One region of the Clostridium budayi genome, then DNA from elsewhere that is predicted to be linked to it. Evidence: riboswitches for the same ligand, from Rfam matches in the RefSeq annotation. Region 1 holds a riboswitch; the other holds the start of a gene.
What was found. A riboswitch is a leader RNA that binds a small molecule or an ion and turns the genes downstream of it on or off. The one in region 1 is predicted to bind S-adenosylmethionine.
Positions count from the first base shown of each region.

Region 2: it holds a riboswitch for S-adenosylmethionine, as region 1 does, so the genes downstream of both, ACZ5TJ_RS11825 (methionine ABC transporter ATP-binding protein) here and ACZ5TJ_RS13660 (5-formyltetrahydrofolate cyclo-ligase) in region 1, are expected to answer to the same signal.

Region 1 is NZ_AP042456.1:2,822,826-2,830,353, forward strand. Features, by position in the region: gene ACZ5TJ_RS13655 (O-acetylhomoserine aminocarboxypropyltransferase/cysteine synthase family protein) at 1-1,208, opposite strand, end outside; gene ACZ5TJ_RS13660 (5-formyltetrahydrofolate cyclo-ligase) at 1,239-1,802, opposite strand; SAM riboswitch class I at 1,888-2,009, opposite strand; gene ACZ5TJ_RS13665 (hypothetical protein) at 2,020-3,099, opposite strand; gene ACZ5TJ_RS13670 (hypothetical protein) at 3,443-3,616, opposite strand; gene glmS (glutamine--fructose-6-phosphate transaminase (isomerizing)) at 3,707-5,533, opposite strand; gene ACZ5TJ_RS13680 (GIY-YIG nuclease family protein) at 6,060-6,302, opposite strand; gene ACZ5TJ_RS13685 (MarR family winged helix-turn-helix transcriptional regulator) at 6,512-6,958, shown strand; gene ACZ5TJ_RS13690 (ABC transporter ATP-binding protein) at 6,973-7,528, shown strand, end outside.
Region 2 is NZ_AP042456.1:2,462,691-2,470,218, reverse strand. Features, by position in the region: gene ACZ5TJ_RS11855 (hypothetical protein) at 3-422, opposite strand; gene ACZ5TJ_RS11850 (hypothetical protein) at 496-1,113, opposite strand; gene ACZ5TJ_RS11845 (hypothetical protein) at 1,266-2,042, shown strand; gene ilvA (threonine ammonia-lyase) at 2,085-3,284, opposite strand; gene ACZ5TJ_RS11835 (RidA family protein) at 3,428-3,805, shown strand; gene ACZ5TJ_RS11830 (DUF503 domain-containing protein) at 4,007-4,294, shown strand; SAM riboswitch class I at 4,553-4,697, shown strand; gene ACZ5TJ_RS11825 (methionine ABC transporter ATP-binding protein) at 4,788-5,750, shown strand; gene ACZ5TJ_RS11820 (methionine ABC transporter permease) at 5,751-6,389, shown strand; gene ACZ5TJ_RS11815 (MetQ/NlpA family ABC transporter substrate-binding protein) at 6,436-7,248, shown strand; gene ACZ5TJ_RS11810 (YkvA family protein) at 7,390-7,528, shown strand, end outside.

The sequences.
Region 1 (7,528 bases):
CTTATTAAATCAGGAGCTACCCCAGCAGCTCTTTGTTCATCTTCATTTAATTGATTATGAGTAGTTGTTGCTGGATGTAACAATGAAGTTCTTGCATCTCCTAAATGAACAACAAGTGCAACTAACTTTAATTCTTTCATTAAAGTTTTAGCTGCAGGGATACCTCCCTTTACTCCAAATGTTAAAATTCCACTTGCTCCTCCATTTAGGTATTTTTGTGCCTTTTCATACTCTGCACTACCTTCTAAGTAAGGATAATTAACCCAAGTTATTTTTGGATGATTACTAAGCCACTTGGCTATATCTAATGCATTTTTTGAATGCCTTTCCATTCTAAGTTCTAACGTTTCTAATCCTAGATTTGTTAAATATGCATTAAACGGAGTTTGAATTCCTCCTAAATCTCTTATAAGTGTTACTCTTAATTTTGTTATATAAGCAGCTTCTTTAAATGTCTTTACATAGCTTAATCCATGATAACTTGGATCTGGCTCTACAAATTCATTAAATTTACCATTATCCCAATTAAAGTTTCCACCATCTACAATAATTCCACCTAATGCTTGTGCATGACCATCTGCATATTTTGAAGTTGAGTGTATAACAATATTTGCTCCTAATTTTAATGGATTGCAATGAATAGGTGTTGCTACAGTGTTATCAACTATAAAAGGTACATCTAATTTCTTTGCTACTTTTGAAAACTTATCAAAATCTAATATATTAAGTCCTGGATTTCCTATAGTTTCGCCATATATAATCTTTGTATTTTCATTCGCCGCTTTAATAATATTATCTTCACTATCATCAGGATCAACGAAGGTTACATCAATCCCCATCTTCTTTAAATTAACCTTAAATAGATTTACAGTTCCACCATACAATGTTGATGCAGAAACTATATGGTCACCAGCCTTACAAATATTTAATATTGCAGTCAACGCTGCTGCCTGTCCACTAGAAGTTGCAACTGCCCCAACTCCACCTTCTAGTAATGCAAACTTTTCTTCTAATGCTGAAACTGTTGGATTAGATATTCTTGAATAAAGATGACCTTCATTCTCAAGATTAAATAATCCTTCAACAAAATCTGGATCATCATACTTGTAAGTTGTACTTTGATAAATAGGAAGTACTCTAGGCTCTCCATTACCTGGATTATAGCCTCCTTGTACGCATATAGTTCCCTTTTTAAATTCTCTTTTCATAAATTTTGCCCCCTTAATTTTTATTATTTATTATTTATTACTTATCTCTATCTTCTTATCCTCCGTTATTATTGAATCTATTTTAATATCATGTTCTTCACTAGGAACTTTATCTAATACTTGAAATTCATAAGCTAATGCTATTTTCTTAGCATCAATTTTATTACTGCTTAAAAATTTATCATAATATCCTCCACCATATCCTAGTCTATTCCCTTGTTTATCAAAAGCTAATCCTGGCATTACAATTAAACCTAAATTATCAACATTAAAGTTACTCTTATCCCCAATTGGTTCTAATATTCCATAACTACTTGTGACTAAATTCTCTAAACTGTTGATTTTTATAAATACCATCTCTTTTTTTATAACCTTAGGTACATATACTTCCTTTCCATCCTTAAGTGCATCTTCTATTAATATTTTCGTATTTATTTCAGAACCAAATCCAATATAAATAAAAAATTCCTTTGCCTCTTTATATTCTTTAGTATCTTTTAACTTTTCTATTATTTTTTTATCTTTAATTGCTTTTTCCATGCAATCTAGCTCATCTCTCTTTTTTATTATCTCTTTTCTAAGTTCTTTTTTCATATTTAAATCATCACCCTTTGTTTATATATAAAATTAAAGCACTAGAGAACAAATCTCTAGTGCTTAATTCACTAAATTCTTTATTCTCTTATCTATCAGTTTAACAAACCGCAGGATTTAGCACCACATATTAAATACTAAATATAAGTTCTTAATATAGGTTGCTGGGTTTCATAGGGCCAGTCCCTCCACCACTCTTAATAAGATTTATTTAATTTTATCTTCCTATAACAATCTCACCTTTTTTAATAACGCATGCATTTTCTTCTGTTATAACATAACGCTCTAAGTACTTATCAAAGATTTTGCTTGTTTCTTTCAAATAGAATTCATTTAAATCTACTTCAAATTCCACTTCACATCCTTGTATTGGGCAGAAATAAACTACTTCATCTTCATAATTTTCTAGCATAAAGTTAAGTATTTTAGAATCTAAAGTTTCACTAACAACTAAGTATGCAACTTCCATTCCTTTTTTCTTATGAATTAATGAGAATATATTTGCATTTATATCAGTATTATTTTCTTTAACCTTTACTATATACTTATTCTCATAGAACTTAATTATAGCTTTCTCTTTATTTTCATATTTATTTTCATCTGTAGTTTCTATCTTATGCTGAACTTCATGATTATATTCTGAAATTAATCTAATTAATTCACTATATTCAATATCAGATCCCTTTAACTCTGAAGTATCCTTAACTACAACAGTTTTCTCTACTATTTTTTCTACTTCATTAACATCTTTTTCTAACTCATTTATTTCTGTAGCTACAGAAACATTTTCTATAGAATTATTATTTAATTCTAAGTCGCTGTCTCCTTCGTTTCCAGTAGTGCTTTCTCCTGAAACTTCTTTTGCTAATTCTTGAACATTAGCCCATATATTATCTATATCTTTACTTTGAAGAGTAACATCTTCATCTTCTTCTGAAACTTCTATATCTTCTATTATATCTTTTGACATATCTATTTCTACTATATTATCTTCATCAATAGAAACTTCTAAAAGTTCTATATCATCATCATAATCTAATATATCTTCTACTTGATCTTCATCATCCATTAATTCTTTAAGTATATCTTTTTGTAGTTCTTCTTCATAAATTTCAGTTTCACTCTTTAAAGATACAACATCACCTTCTATTTTAAATTTTGGTGATTCAGATATAGCTTTTAAGACTTCGTCTTTATTCATTTTTGGAAACCACGTAAATACAATATTAATCTTCATCTGCTTTAAACCTACTAACATAAGTTCAAGCTTATTTAACATATCTTGAATGTTTTGCATACCTTGCACCCCTCACAAATTCATATTATTCCCATAGTTATGTCACATACTACTATTTTATATCAATGTGGTAAAATTTACAATATATTTTAATTTATTATAAATTTTTCGTTTATACACTTCTATTTTCCACCCTTTTTACTTGATATATTATTCTTACAACTAATAGTATAAATACAAACATAATTACTACTTCTAATATATAAATATTAATATTTTTAAAAACGAAAATAATGCTAATTAAAATTATTTTACTTATTTTATTATATATTAGCTAATACATATATTATCTTTCTAAAATAAAAAAGTGCACTCTTTTATTAAGAGTGCACATAATTAACATTTATATTTTATCAACTACCTTATCACGTAAGTTTTCAAGATCTTCAATTATAACCTTAATAACTTCTAGTTTTGCTTTTGCAAAATCGTTATCTGGTAGCCATTCTAACCCCATATTTAAACACTTTTCAGTTTCTTTGTATTCATTTAATAATCCTATTATTTCTTCCTTCATAAATTTCTCTCCTTTTAACTTTTCTTTCTGATACCATATACCCTCTAATTATAGGGGATTATTATTCAATACTTTCCAAAATAATTAATCTTATTCAACAGTTACAGATTTAGCTAAGTTTCTAGGCTTGTCTATATCAAATCCCTTAAAGCTTGCAACATAATAAGCTAATAGTTGTAATTCTACTGCTGCAAGGATTGGTGCAAACATATCATTAGCTTCTGGTATAAATATAGCCTTATCTAACACACCTTGAGCTTTTTCCTTTGATTTAAATGTAATACCAAAGTTTTTTGCTCCTCTTGATTTGATTTCAACAACATTACTAATCATCTTATCCATTAAGTCGCTTTGAGTTAAAACTGAAATAACTTTTGTTCCTTCTTCAATTAAAGCTATTGGTCCATGCTTTAATTCCCCTCCAGCATAAGCTTCTGAATGAATATATGAAATTTCTTTTAGTTTTAATGATCCTTCAAGTGCTAAAGCAAAGTCCATACCTCTTCCTAAGAAGAATATGTCATCTTCATCTTTAACTTCTTCTGCAATAGCTTTAATACCTTCTTGATCTTTTAAAACTTCTTCTATTTTTTCTGGAATTAATAATAGTTCTTTCTTTAATTCTTCAATTTCTTCTTTGCTTACCTTTCCAAGTAACTCTGCAAAATACATTGCAATTGTATGCATTATAACTACTTGAGTTGTATAAGCTTTTGTTGATGCAACTGAAATTTCAGGACCTGCCATTGTATATATAACATAGTCAGCTTCTCTTGAAATTGTACTTCCAACAACATTTGTAACAGCTAAAGTCTTAGCTCCAATTTTGTTGCAATCTCTTAAAACAGCTAATGTATCTGCTGTTTCCCCTGATTGACTTAATACAATAACAAGTGATTTTTCAGTTACTAATGGATTTCTATATCTAAATTCTGATGCTATATCAACTTCAACAGGTATTCTTGCAAGCTTTTCTATTGAGTATTTACCCATAAGTCCTGCATGATATGCTGTTCCACAAGCTACCATATATATTCTATCAATACCTTGTAATTCTTCTTTTGATATTTTAAAGTCATCAAATACTATGTCGTGTTCCATTGACACTCTTGAAGTCATAGTATCTCTTATAGCTTTTGGCTGTTCGTGTATTTCTTTTAACATAAATGAATCAAATCCACCCTTTTCAGCTGCATCTTCATTCCATGTTACATTAAATACTTCTTTATCTATATCATTACCGTTTTCATCAACAAGCTTTACTCCTTCACTTGTCATGATAACAAATTCATCGTCTTCTAAAAGATATACGTTTCTAGTGTAATTTAAAACTGCTGGTATATCTGAAGCTATAAAGTTCTCATCTTCCTTTAATCCAACTATTAATGGACTATCATGTCTTACAGCAATAAGCTTGTCTGGTTCATGATTAGAAATAACTCCAATTGCAAAACTTCCCTGTAATTCCTTTGATGCCTTAACTACTGCTTCAAATAAATCTCCTTTATAGTAATATTCTATAAGGTTTGGAATAACCTCAGTATCTGTTTCAGAAACAAAAGTACATCCTTTTTCTTTTAAGAAATCTCTAAGTTCAATATAATTTTCTATTATTCCATTATGAACAACAGCTATATCTCCTTTTGAACTTAAATGTGGATGTGAATTAATGTCAGATGGTTCTCCATGAGTTGCCCATCTAGTGTGTCCAATTCCAATGTTTCCATTCATAGGATTTTTATCTAAGCTTTCTTCTAAATTAGCTAAACGACCTTTTTGCTTTCTAACATTTATAACATCATCTATTAATACAGCAACTCCTGCTGAATCATAACCTCTATACTCAAGCTTTGATAATCCTTCTACTAAAAAATCTGTTGCCTTTCCTTTACCAACATATCCTACTATTCCGCACATAAAATTTCTTCCTTCCTTTTGCTCGTATAATCATATTTAGTTTTTTCCTCTTTAAGATTTTCTCCTAGCTAAAGTAAAAATAGGCATAATAATCCTAGGACTATAAAAACCTTAAAATGAAGGTTTTAACACCAGATTGGATTTGTACTACGAATCGCTCCATAGTTTTGCCAATCGTTAACGGTAGTGCGATACCGTGGGGCACCCGCCGAAAAGTTCGATAACTCCCAACCTCGTCAACTTAAGTGAGCCTCCAAATCTTCGATTTGGCTTAGGCGAACTTACTCAGAGAGAATGTAATGATCTCTAAGTTTCCTATCTTCTCCTCCAAATCTTTGATTTGCTTTAGGCGCTCTTAAGTTCTGGCGCTTTTAATTTTTTAATTCTATTGTCTCTATAGTATTCACTTCCTTTTTCTTGTACTTTATACCTTCGTACTAATTTTATCACAATTTTTAAGTTTGTCTATCTTTTTTCAATACAACATAATCAGAAATTACAATATACTACATATTATTCCACAAAATTATTTTTTGCTAATTAATCTAATCTTTTTTTCTCTACTCATTTTTTTGATTTCATATTCTCTTTTCATAGCTTGGACTTTAGTTTCATATTCCTCAAAATAAACTAATTCTAATGGTCTCCTTCCTCTAGTATACTTAGCTCCCTTTCCTTCTTCGTGGTTTTTAAATCTTTTTTCTAAATCATTTGTCCATCCAGTATAAAGAGAATTATCATTACACTTTATAATATATACATAATTCATATTTACCTACTCCATAAATTAAATTCATATAATATATTATCATATAAACCATTTACATTTTATTAAAATTTTTATATAAATTAACTATTTATTAAATTAATATAAAAACTTTAAAATTTAATAGCAATAAAGCTTGTTTTTTGTATAAAATAGTATTACAATATAAAAACAATTAGTCGTCTAATTAATTTGCGAAAGGAGATTTTTTTATGAAATTAGATGAAGAATTTTCTTTTCACCGTCTTTTAGGTGAAGTTGTTAGATTACATTTTTCTTTAAGTCATTCTAATTTAGAAAAAGAAGGCTTATATCCAGGACAACCCCCTCTGTTGTATGCTTTGCATCATCATGGAGGATTAAGTCAAAAGGACATTGCAAGTAAACTTAACCTAAAACCTGCAACTATTACTGTAATGATAAAAAGGCTTGAAAAATCTGGGTTTATAATAAAAACTCCTGATGAAAAAGATCAAAGAGTTTCAAGAATTTATTTAACGGATAAAGGGACAAAAGCATGTGGAGCTTTAAAATCTATAGTTAATGAAATAGATAGTATTTGTTTAAATAATTTCTCTAAGGAAGAATTAGAAAACTTAAGTTTTTTACTTAATAAAGTAAAAATTAATCTTGAAAAGCACAAAAATGAAATTGACTAAGGAGTGATAACTGTATGCTAAAGCTTTTTAAGCACTTAAAGCCATATTCTAAGCAATTAACATTCATACTTATATTGCTATTTATTCAAACTATGGCTCAACTATACTTGCCAACACTACTATCTGAAATAGTAGATACCGGTATAATAAATGGAGATGTTAACTACATTTTAAAAATCGGTGGTTTAATGATACTTGTTGCATTTATCGGTAGTATTGCTACAATTTTTGCAAGCTTTGTCTCATCAAAAGTCGCAATGGGATTTGGTAGAGATATAAGAAGAAAAATATTTACTAAAGCAGAATCTTTTTCTCTAGGAGAATTTGATAAAGTAGGTACTGCTTCACTTATTACAAGAACAACTAATGACGTTAACCAAGTTCAACAAGTTCTTATAATGATTCTTAGAATGATGGTTACTGCCCCACTTACTTGTATAGGTGGTATTATAATGGCAATATCTGTTGATAAAGATTTATCATTAATACTATTATTTTCAATGCCACTTGTATTAATAGCTATTGGCTTAATCGGTAAAAAGGGTATGCCAAGATTTAAAGCTATGCAAG
Region 2 (7,528 bases), 360 kb from region 1:
TATTAGACAAAGCCTTCTCCAGAAGCATTTATGTTTGCAATTTGCTCTAATGCTTCAAGCCTTTTAAAGTTAGCAACAACACTAGCTATATAAGCTTGTACCAATGTATTATAAGGTTCTAGGTTAACCCCACTAATACCTTTAAGTTTTTGCTCATAAAACCTTTTATAAGCAACAAAATTTAATATTACAAGTCCTAAAGTAATTTTTGTCTCTCCTGAAACTAATATTAAAATAGGATCTCCTAATGAAGATTCTATCCCTGCCATTTCATTATAAGTATTAGCTTTATCTAAATTTGAAGCAATTATAAATTCATAGTATCCATATATTAATAAGGCTGAACCTAAAATTTCATAATTAGCAATATTTAAGTCTAATTGATTAAAAAAATCTGAATTGAATTTATTAGACTCATTCAAATAATCACCTCTATGTAATAGAAATATATTATAATATATGATAATTTATAAAAAATTCTACTAAAATATTAAGTTAAAAACATAGAGGACTAATACTACTAAGAACTGCTTGAGGAGAAACTTCCTTAAACTTTTCAAATAAAGTTAAAGATGGATCTATAACTTCTATTTCTTCATTATCGTATTTAAATGATATGTAGGTGTAATCAAAATCAAATCTTAAATCACCTGGATATTCATGCATAGAATTAAAATTATAATCTTTCATAAAGTCAATAATAATTTGCCTATTTTCATTAAGTTTACATAGTTCTAGAATATATTTTTCTTCAATTATATATCTTTGATTTATTTCATTTAGAAAATCAAGTAATCTCTCTATAGGTTTTATAACTGTATTACCATCATCATCAGTTAGTGTATATCCATCTAGAGTATATTTAGCAAATAATTTATTTATTCTAGTCATTAAAAGTGTTTCTTTATTTTCTTTATGAAATTCTGCATATTCTATTTTTATTTTTTTATTTTTATAATTAAATAGCTCTGCTAAATCTTTATCATTACTATATATAATACTGTCTAATTTTTTACTAAGATAATAACTTTCATCATTTTCTAAAGCATTTTTATATTCATTTAACTCATTTATTAATTCGTGAATTTTTTTTAGCTTCAGTTCTTTATTCAAATCTATCCCTCCTAAAGTTATAGTTAAAAATATTATAACATAATAAAATATGGCGAGTATTCCATTTTTGTATAGAAAAATTTGCAGAATAAAGAGGAAATAGTGTATAATTCAAAAAAATAATATATTAAGCAAAGGGTGAGAGAGATTTTATGAAAAAACATAAAAAAGAGACCATTTTAATTGGAAGTGGTTTAATTTTATTATCTATATTTTTACACTATCTTCATTACTTAACATTTAGGGATTTACATCATACTTTAATTTTCTTATTTGCAGATATTGCATTTATTCCAATGGATGTTTTTTTTACAGCATTTGTTATTGAAAAACTTCTAGCAAGTAGAGAAAAAGTTCATAACATGGAAAAATTAAATATGATAAAAGGAGTATTCTTTTCAGAATTTGGTTCAGATCTTTTAGAAGAACTTGCAAAAGGAGATAGAAATATTTCCAATTTATCTAAAATTGCGCTTGTTGATAAAGAGTGGGGAAAGACAGAGTTTAAGGAACTTGAACATACAATAAAAGAACATAATTTTTCAATTGATGTCAACAAAGTAGATGTAAATAGAATTAAAGATATACTTAGAAATAAAAAAGATATGTTAATTTCTTTTATAGGAAATCCAACTTTAATGGAACATGAAGTATTTTCAGACTTACTAATGTCTTTATTTCATCTATTAGAAGAGTTTGATGATAGATATTATAATTTAATATGTGACTGTTGTGATAATAATCATATAGAGAAAGATTTAAATGTAGCATATGAACAACTTACAAAAATATGGTGTAGATATATGAGACATTTAAAAGGTTCATATCCACAATTATTCATTAAAGCAATGCTTCATAATCCATTTGATTATAGAGATTTAGAGGACAAGCTTGAAACCTGTGGACTTAAATGTAAAAGTAATTTATAAATAAAAAGATTGAAACTAAATTTAGTTTCAATCTTTTTATATTTAGTATAATTGTTCTATTAAATAACCATCAGATGTAAATCTATTTTTTATTGTATCTATATGTTCATAACCATTAGTTTCTACTGTAACTTCAAGTAGAGTATTTTTAAGTTTATTTACAGCTTTAAATTGATTATGTTCAAGTTTTACAACATTTGCATTTAATTCTTTAAGAATATGAGTAATTCTATTTAGTTCTCCTGGAATGTTTGGAAGCTCTATAGAGAAGCAGAACAGACGTCCACGAGAAACTAAACCACTATTTATTAAAGAAGTTATAGTAAGCATATCAATATTTCCACCACTTATTATAGAAACAATATTTTTACCTTCAAAATTAAGCTTTGAAAGAGCTGCAAGTGATGCTGCACCTGAAGCTTCAGCAATTAATTTATGTTTTTCACTAAGAGCTAAAAATGCATCAACGATTTCATCATCAGTTACTGTGATAATTTCATCAACATATTCTTTTATTACTGAGAATGTAATATCTCCAGGAGATTTAACAGCAATTCCATCTGCAATTGTATTTACAGAAGTAAGGGGTGTTAATTTGCCAAGATGAAAACTAGTTTCCATAGCATTAGCACCAGCTGCTTGAACTCCAATTATTTTAATATTTGAATTTATACCTTTAGCAGCAAGTGCAACTCCACTTATAAGTCCACCGCCACCGATTGGACAAACTATTACATCAACATCCTTTAAGTCTTCTAATATTTCTAATGAGATTGTACCTTGACCATATATTACATTAAGATCATTAAAAGGATGTAAGAAAGTATATCCCTTTTCTTCTTCTAACTTTTTAGCGTAACTATATGCATCATCATAAACAGAGCCATGTAAAATAACGTTTCCACCTAAATCTTTAGTAGATTTTACTTTTAAATAAGGTGTAGTAGTTGGCATAACTATAGTAGCTTTTATTCCCATAAGATTAGCTGCATATGCAACTCCTTGTGCATGATTTCCAGCAGAAGAGCAGACAACTCCTTTTTCTTTTTCTTCATCGCTTAAACTCATCATTTTATTTAATGCTCCTCTTAGCTTATAAGCTCCAGTAAGCTGTAAATTTTCACATTTCATATAAACATTATTATTACTTTGCTTTGAGAAGAAATTGCTATGAAGAAGTGGAGTTTTAACTACCACATCTTTAATATGTTCTTTAGCTACCCTTATATTATCTAAATTCATAAAAACACCTCTCTCTTTTGTATCCTCACAATTATTATAACATTTTCATAAAAAAGGAAAATAATAAATTATAAAAATATTTAGACATTTGTAGAAAAAAATTCTATAATGAAAATGGAAGATATAAAAGGAGGGAATTTACTATGGTAAAAACAGTAATCAATACAAAAAATGCGCCAGAAGCATTAGGACCATATTCACAAGCTATCAAGATTGGAGATATGATTTTTACATCAGGACAAATTCCAATAAACCCTGAAACAAAAGAACTAGTTACTGAAATTAAGAAGGCAACTAAACAAAGTCTAACAAACATTAAAAACATATTAGAAGAAGCTGGAACAAGTATGGATAAGGTTGTTAAAACTACTGTATTCGTTAAAGATTTAAACGATTTTGCAGCAGTTAATGAAGTTTATGCTACTTTCTTTGAGGGGAAACCACCAGCAAGAAGTTGTGTTCAAGTGGCTAAACTACCACTAGATGCTCCAGTTGAAATTGAAGTAATTGCAACTATGTAATTATTTGTTTTACAATTTTAATTATATGTTAAGATAGTGAAAAAGCCTAAGAATTTAAAATGAATTCTTAGGCTTTTTCACTATAGATTAATTAAAGAAATAAATTAAAGTTAATATGATTTATATAAATAAAAATATGGAATATTATAAGAATATAGAGCATATATTAAATACAAATTATGTAAAGCTTGAGGTGGGAAAATGTACATATTACTTATGAAAATAACAATAAGAAGTGAATGGGTTAATTCTTTAAAAGAAAAAAGAATGATAGTTAGAAGCATAAGTCAAAGGCTTAAAAATAAATTTAATATTTCCCTTGGTGAAGTAGATAATATGGATAATCATAAGTTAATTACAATAGGACTTTCATCAATTTGTGGAAATAATAAAATAGCAGATAGTATGAAGGAGAAAATATTAGAATTTATAGATGATAATGCTGAGGGAGAAATTATAGATATTTTATGGGACGTAGAGAAATTTTAATATTTACTAAAATATGATGAACAATAAGTATCAGTTATACATAGATTAATGATAAATAACACATTAGAAAGGCAGATGCTTTATAAGACTAAAGATATAAAATTATATTATTTTTAAAAACTAATATAAAAAATTATTATATAAAAATTTTTTATAAAAGGTTATTGACAAAGTATTAAAAACATAATATATTATATATAAGTAGTTTATGGATAAAATTTCAAATTAAATTATTTATTTACAAAATAAAATATCGAATTCTTATCAAGAGTGGTGGAGGGACTGGCCCTATGAAGCCCAGCAACCTGCTAAATTAATAGCAAGGTTTAAATATATTTTATATTTAAATTGTTATTTTAGTGTGGTGCTAAATCCTGCAGATTTAATATCTGATAGATAAGGGAATACATTAATAGGGCAAGGAACGTTTCATGCACTAGAGATTTATTCTCTAGTGCATTTTTTATTTTCTAAAAAAGGGGGCTTTAAGTATATGATAAAGGTTAAAAATTTAAAAAAGAAATTTGGGGAGATAGAAGTTTTAAAAGATATATCCTTAGAAGTTAAAAAAGGAGAGATATACGGAATAATAGGTCATAGTGGAGCTGGTAAATCAACGCTTTTAAGATGTTTAAATGGATTAGAAAGCTATGATACAGGAAGTATTTTAATAAAGGATAAGGAAATTAAGGATTTAAACAAACTAGAAATAAGAGAACTTAGAAAAGATATCGGAATGATATTTCAAAATTTTAACTTATTAGAAAGAAAAAATGTGTATGAAAATATAGCACTTCCATTAGAACTTTGGGGATATAAAAAAGAACAAGTTAAGGAGAGGGTTTTAGAATTACTAAAGCTTGTAGATTTAGAAAATAAAATTAAAAGTATGCCGTCAGAATTAAGTGGTGGTCAAAAGCAAAGAGTTGCAATTGCAAGAGCATTAGCATTAAAACCAAGTATACTGTTTTGTGATGAAGCTACCTCAGCATTAGATCCTAAAACAACTAAGGACATACTATCATTAATTTTAAAAATAAATAAAGAAATTGGGATAACTATAGTAATGGTAACTCACCAAATGGAGGTGGTAAAAGAAGTTTGTGAAAAAATAACACTTTTAGAAGGGGGAAAAATTAAAGCACAAGGCAGGGCTGAAGAATTATTTTTAAAGCCAGGAGTTTCGCTTAAAAAATTCCTTGGAGAAAATGATATAGACCTATTACCAGAGAGCGGAATAAATATAAAAATATTTTTCCCAAAAGATTCATCAGAAAATGCACTTATAACTAAAATGGCAAGAGACACAAATGTAGATTTTTCAATAGTATGGGGCAAGCTAGAAAGGTTTAGAGAAAGTGTTCTAGGAAATTTAGTTATAAATATAAATGATGAAGACAAAGATATTATATTTAATTATCTAAAAGAAAAAAATGTTCAGTGGGAGGTATTATAAATGTTTGAAGAAATATTAAAAGCTACGTGGGAAACAGGATATATGGTTTTTTTATCAACATTTTTTGCTCTTATAGTTGGATTCATTATTGCAATAGCTTTAACTTTAACAGCTAAAGATGGATTAAAACCAAACAAAGGAATATATAGTGTACTAGATTTTATAGTTAATATATTAAGAAGCTTTCCATTTGTAATACTTATGGTTGCAGTATTCCCACTAAGCAGAATAATAGTTGGAACAACTGTTGGAAAAGAAGCAATGATAGTTCCATTAACTATAGCAACAGCACCTTTTATTGCACGAATTATAGAAAGTGCATTAAGAGAGGTGGACAAAGGAGTTGTAGAAGCTGCAAAATCTTTTGGTGCATCAGATAGTCAAATAATATTTAAAGTTATGCTTAAAGAAGCAGTACCATCAATAGTTTCAGGATTAACTTTAACTATAATTAGTGTAATTGGATATTCAGCAATGGCAGGGGCAATAGGTGCAGGTGGACTTGGAGATGTTGCTATAAGATATGGTTATCATAGATACCAAACAGATTACATGATTGTAACAGTAATATTATTAATAATTATAGTTCAGGGGCTACAAAGTCTAGGAAATTATTTTTATAAAAGACTTTCAAAATAATAAGTATAAAAGCAATAAGTGAAAAAATAAAAAGGGGGATTTTAATATGAAAAAAAGAACAATAATATCATCAATATTAGTAGGAGTATTATCATTAGCGTTAGTAGGTTGTGGTGGAAATAGTAAAGGGGACGATAAGACTATAACAATAGGTGTTACACCAGTTCCTCATAAAGAAATTGTAGAACATATAAAACCTAAATTAGAGGAAAAGGGATATAAGCTTGAAATAAAAGAATTTACTGATTATGTAACTCCAAATAAAGCATTATCAGAAGGAAGCTTAGATGCAAACTTCTTCCAACACATTCCATATTTGAATGAACAAAATAAATCAGAAAATTTAGGATTAACATATACAGCTAAAGTACATTTAGAGCCACTTGGTTTATACTCAAAGAAATTAAAAAATATAAATGAGTTAAAAGACGGAGCTACTATAGCAATACCAAACGATCCTTCAAACGAAGCAAGGGCATTAAGACTTCTAGAAGCAAATGGTATTATAAAATTAAAGGACGGAGAACTTATAACACCTAAAGATATAACAGAGAACAGTAAAAATTTAAAGTTTAGAGAATTAGAAGCTGCATCAATTCCAAGAACTGTTGAAGATGTTGATGCTGCTGTAATTAACGGGAATTATGCTATCGATTCAGGTTTCTCAGTTGAAAAAGATGCATTAATTGTAGAAGATAAAGATTCTAAAGCAGCAGAACCATACTCAAATATAATTGCTGTAAAAGAATCAGATAAGGATAGCCAAAAGATAAAGGATTTAACAGAAGCTTTAACTTCAGAAGATGTTAAAAACTTTATAAATGAAAAATACGATGGAGCAGTAATTCCAGTATTTTAATGAAGAAGTATTATATAAAAGGTAGCTATTTTTAGCTACCTTTTAATTTTTTGTAGATATTATTAGGTAGTATATTAATTTACATTAGAAACATAAAAGGGTAAAATAAAGAGAATAAACTATTTTTTGGAGGGAAGGGTAATGAAGATATCAAAAGTTTGTGTAAATTTAACAGGACAAGATATTTTAAGTATAATAAATGACTTTGTTAATATTAATGGATTAACGCTTAATGAAGTTACGATAGATAATGGTGTAGAAATAAAAGGAAGCTTTAAAA